Regions from separate parts of the Amycolatopsis sp. NPDC051071 genome, predicted to be linked through region 1. Evidence: riboswitches for the same ligand, from Rfam matches in the RefSeq annotation. Region 1 holds a riboswitch; the other holds the start of a gene.
The links. A riboswitch is a leader RNA that binds a small molecule or an ion and turns the genes downstream of it on or off. The one in region 1 is predicted to bind cobalamin.
Positions count from the first base shown of each region.

Region 2: linked by a shared signal. The riboswitch ahead of AB0M65_RS16290 (prenyltransferase/squalene oxidase repeat-containing protein) and the one ahead of metE (5-methyltetrahydropteroyltriglutamate--homocysteine S-methyltransferase) in region 1 are both predicted to bind cobalamin.

Region 1 is NZ_JBFBBY010000031.1:61,876-64,262, forward strand. It holds gene metE (5-methyltetrahydropteroyltriglutamate--homocysteine S-methyltransferase) at 1-1,216, opposite strand, end outside; cobalamin riboswitch at 1,316-1,538, opposite strand; gene AB0M65_RS13480 (ribonucleotide-diphosphate reductase subunit beta) at 1,747-2,387, opposite strand, start outside.
Region 2 is NZ_JBFBBY010000042.1:9,901-12,287, forward strand. It holds gene AB0M65_RS16285 (hypothetical protein) at 1-1,070, opposite strand, end outside; cobalamin riboswitch at 1,174-1,243, opposite strand; cobalamin riboswitch at 1,376-1,503, shown strand; gene AB0M65_RS16290 (prenyltransferase/squalene oxidase repeat-containing protein) at 1,537-2,387, shown strand, end outside.

The DNA of each region.
Region 1 (2,387 bases):
CCTCCGGGCGCAGTGCCTCCAGCCGGGCGCGCACCCCGGCGTCGGTCAGGTCGGCCGCCGTGGCGCGGTCCGTGACCGCGGCACGGGCGCCGGAGAGGTCGACGCCCTCCTCCTTCAGCGCACGGCCGAGCAGGACGACCTCGTCGACCTTCTGCTTCGCGAAGGCGAGCCAGCTCTTCAGGCGCGGGTGGAGCCCGGGCTCCCGCTCGACGTCGTAGGGCACGTGCAGCAACGAGCAGGACGTCGACACGCTGACCGACCTCGCCGTGCCGAGCAGCGTCGCCGCCCGGCTGAGCGCGCGGGTGAGATCGGTGCGCCAGACGTTGCGGCCGTCCACCACACCGGCCAAGACCTCCTTGTCACGCAAGGCGGGTTCGGCGGCGATGGCGTCCACAAAGGACTCATCGGTGACCAGGTCGACGGCGATGGCGTCGATGGGGGAGCGGGCCAGCACGCCCAGCGCACGGCCGAGGCGGCCGAAGTAGCCGGCGACCAGGATCTTCGGCCGCGCGGTCTCCTTCGCGAGGCGGTGATAGGCGCGGATGAGCGCGTTGAGTTCCGGCTCGGTGCGGTCCGCCGCGAAGGCGGGCTCATCGAACTGGACCCATTCGACGCCTTCGTCGTGCAGACGGCGAAGCAGCTCGACATAGCCGTCGAGAAGGCCGTCGAGCAGGTCCAGCGGCCGGAAACCTTCCGGCGCGCCTTCGGTCGCCTTGGCGAGCAGCAGGTACGTCACCGGGCCGACCAGCACGGGCCGGGTCTCGACGCCGATCGCGCGGGCCTCGCGGTACTCGTCCAGCGGCTTGGTGCCGGCGAGCGAGAACGTCGTGTCCGGGCCGAGTTCGGGGACGATGTAGTGGTAGTTGGTGTCGAACCACTTCGTCATCTCCATCGCCGTCGCGTCCTGCACGCCGCGCGCGGCGGCGAAGTAGGTGTCGAGCGGTGAAAGGCCGAGCTTCGTGAAGCGCCCCGGAAGCGCCCCGAAGAGCTCAGTGGTGTCGAGTACCTGGTCGTAGTGGGAGAATGTGTTGGAAGGGACGGAATCCAGTCCCGCGTCCTTGAGCTCCCGCCAGGTCCGGGTACGCAGCGCGCGGCCGGTCTCCAGGAGTTCGGCCGCGTCGATCTTGTTCGCCCAGAAGCGTTCCAGCGAACGCTTGAGTTCCCGGTCCGGTCCGATCCGGGGGTAGCCCAGCACAGTGGTGCCGATTTCGGTCACTAGCTCTCTCCTCGCGAGCTCGTTGTCAGAGCCGGACGCGCGCAGGAGTGACCGCCATTCGGTCGCGCCCATCCCACGAGGCCCGTACTCACGCACGCCGTCGGCGCGCGTACCACGGGCAGGTCTTCGGACTCGTGGGCGACTCGCTCGCTCCTACCGGCCGTCGCTTCCCGGGAGCCATTTCCCAGTGCTTTACCGTGTCTCGCACGGTGACGGCTTTCGTTCCCACATACCGCTGCGGGGCAGTCCCGGATTCACACCGGGTTCCCTGTTACCTCGACCGGCCTGGGAGGCCGGGCGAACCAGTAGCACCTTGGAGCGTACTCAGGCCCGCTACTGCCTCGCTGGACATGTGATGAACCGGACCCGCCGCGTGCTCAGAGCCGTAACACGCGTGCTTGGAAGCGTAACTCGCGTGCTTGGAGACGGAACATGCGTGCTTGGAGGCGTAACTCGCGTGCTTGGAGACGGATCTGCGAGTTCCGTCTTTAAGCACGCGAGTCACGGGTTTGGACACGGGTGATCGGGGTTCAGTCCCAGTCGAGGGCCCCGCCGGACTGGTACTCGATGACGCGGGTCTCGAAGAAGTTCTTTTCCTTCTTGAGGTCCATTGCCTCCGACATCCACGGGAACGGGTTCTCGGTCTCACCGAAGATCGGCTGAAGACCGATCTGCTGCGCCCGCCGGTCGGTGATGAAGTGCATGTACTGCTCGATCAGCTCGGCCGACAGCCCGAGCATGCCGCGCGGCATGGTGTCGCGGGCGTAGGACACCTCGAGTTCACACGCCTCGGTCAGCATGCCGCGGATCTCGGCCTGGAACTCCTCGGTCCACAGGTGCGGGTTCTCGATCTTGATCTGGTTGATGCAGTCGATGCCGAAGTTCAGGTGGATCGACTCGTCGCGCAGGATGTACTGGTACTGCTCGGCGATGCCGATCATCTTGTTCCGGCGGCCGAGCGAGAGGATCTGCGCGAAGCCGGTGTAGAACCACATGCCCTCGAAGATCACGTAGAACGCGACCAGGTCACGCAGGAAGTTCTGGTCGGCCTCGGGCGTTCCGGTCTCGAAGTCCGGGTTCTCCAGGTTCTGCGTGTACTTCAGCGCCCACGCGTCCTTCTCCGAGATGGACGGGACCTCGCGGTACATGTTGAACAGCTCGCCCTCGACCA
Region 2 (2,387 bases), on a different contig from region 1:
GGGTTGTAGGCGATCGCGCCGATGTCACCGGCGAGCCGGTTCCCGGAGTCGGCGGCGGCGCTCGCCTGCGCGGCCTTGAGGAACCGGACGCCGCGGTCCACCGCCACGTCCGCGCCGCCCGCGTCGGCGAGTGCCTGGACGATCATCCCGGTGCTGTTGGTGTTCGGGGCTTCGGTGCCGACACCGCCACCCCAGCCACCGCCCGGGGTCTGGTTCCCGATGAGCCAGGAGACGGTCTTGGCGATCGGCACGTCGAGTCCGGCGGCACCCGCCTTCTTCGCGGCCAGCAACGCCGAAAGTGCGAGGCCGGTGGCGTCGCCGTCCGACGCGGACAGGTCGAACGGCTTGCCTTCGTCACAGGTCGAGACCTTCTCGCCGTTCGGCTTGACGTGGTCGCCGGTCTCGGTCGTCTTGATGTAGCCGAAGAAGATCCGGAAGTAACCCTCGGAACACTGCTGGGTCAGCAACTTGTCGATGGCGAGCCGGTCGTTCTCACCCACCGCGGCGAGCCCGATCACGCCGAGTGCCTGGCCGAACATGTTCGCGTTGTTGATCACCGCATCGGCGAGGGCGGGATCCTTCGAATAGTCGCTGATCCGGCCGATGTCGGGACCTTCGCGCATGATCGCGCCCTTGGTCTCGGCGACCATGTCGTATCCGTCGAAGTTCCGGGGGTTCCGGCCGGAGACCTCGGCGGCGACCAGTGTCTTGGCGACGGCGCCGCCGACGATGAGCTTGTCGTAGCCTGCGCCAGGGACGAGGCCGTCCCAGGTGAAGTAGTCGGTGGCGTGTCCCTGCTCGTCGAGGAACTTCACGATCGGTTCGGCGCTCGCCCCGTTGCCCGAGGCGTACATCGCGAACAGCGCGTCAAGCATCAGGCCGTGATCGGGCAGTTCGCCACCGTTGGGGTTTTCGAAAGTGCCGTCCGGCTTCAGCTTGCTCGCGAGCCAGCGGGAGTTCGCCTGCGCCGCGTCGCGGTCGCTCGCGGCTGCCGCCGTGCCCGTGAGCAGCGCGGCGACCACGCCGGTACTGACGGCGAAGGCCAGGGCTGCCAGGTACCCGCGGCGCATGTACTCCTCCTTGCGGCCGTGAAGGAGACAGGCGCGGGACGCCGTAGTCACCCCTGCTTATCGCGACAGTGGTTCGGACTTCTGGTTCGTGCATCCACTCGTGCGGCACCCGGCTCGCCCTGGTGAGGGCCCACGGTTGCGCGACAGCGCCGGATTTCGACCGGCTTTCCCGTCACGAGCGGCGATGTGAAGTTGTCGAGCCCGCCGAGGTTAACACCCGATAACCCGAGGCAGACACCGCCGAGCAGGTCGGTTGCCAGAATCACACCGTCACTCGGGGCATGGCGGTACCGCGGGGCCGACCGGGATGAGACTCTTCGGTTCGTCCGATTCAACGCGGTCGTGGGGGAAGTCCGGTGAGAGTCCGGCGCTGTCCCGCAACGGTATGCCTTCCAGGCGAGCCCGGTCACCCACGTCGCGCGGTGTCACACCGAGTCCTGTCGAGGAAATGCGGGAAAGGGTTCTCATGAGACGTTGGGTTTTCGCTGTCGCCCTGCTGTGCGGTATCGGGCTGGTCGCCGCTCCGGCGGCGAGCGCGACCACCGCGAACAAAGCGGACGCGGCCGCGGGCTGGCTCGCCAGGCAGATGACCGATGGCGAACGATTCGAGGCCGACTTCGGCGGCCAGAAGTTCCCCGACCAGGGGCTGACGATCGACGCCGTCTTCGCGTTCGCCGCCGCCGGGGTGTCGGACACCAACGCGGGCAAGGCGATCACGTGGCTGGCCAAGCCGGAGATCACCACGGGTTACGTCGGCAGCGGCAACGAGGCCTACGCGGGTGCGCACGCCAAGCTGATGCTGGCCGCGCAGATCCGGGGCAAGAACCCGGCGTCGTTCGGCGGCGTCGACCTGAAGGCGGGACTGCTCTCGCTGCTGACGCCGTCCGGCCGGTTCTCCGACCGCTCCGATTTCGGTGACTACTCCAACGCTCTCACGCAGTCGCTCGCCCTGCTGGCGCTGGACCGCACGTCGTCGGGCGCTCCCGCGTCGGCCGTGACGTTCTTGGCGGGTACCCAGTGCGCGGACGGCGGTTTCCCGCTGAACTTCGGCGAGGCGACGTGCAGTAGCGACGTCGACTCGACCGCGTTCGTCGTACAGGCGCTGCGTGCCACCGGTGACGCGGTGAACGCCGGCGAGGGCACCTCGTGGCTGGTCACCAAGCAGCACGCGAACGGTGGCTTCGGCGTCGGCACGAACGCTCCGAACGCCAACAGCACCGGCCTCGCCGCCGAAGCGCTGGCAGGTCACCGTCCCGCCGCCGCGGTCAAGGCACGCGAATTCCTGCGGTCGCTGCAGACCGGTTGCGCCGGTGCGAC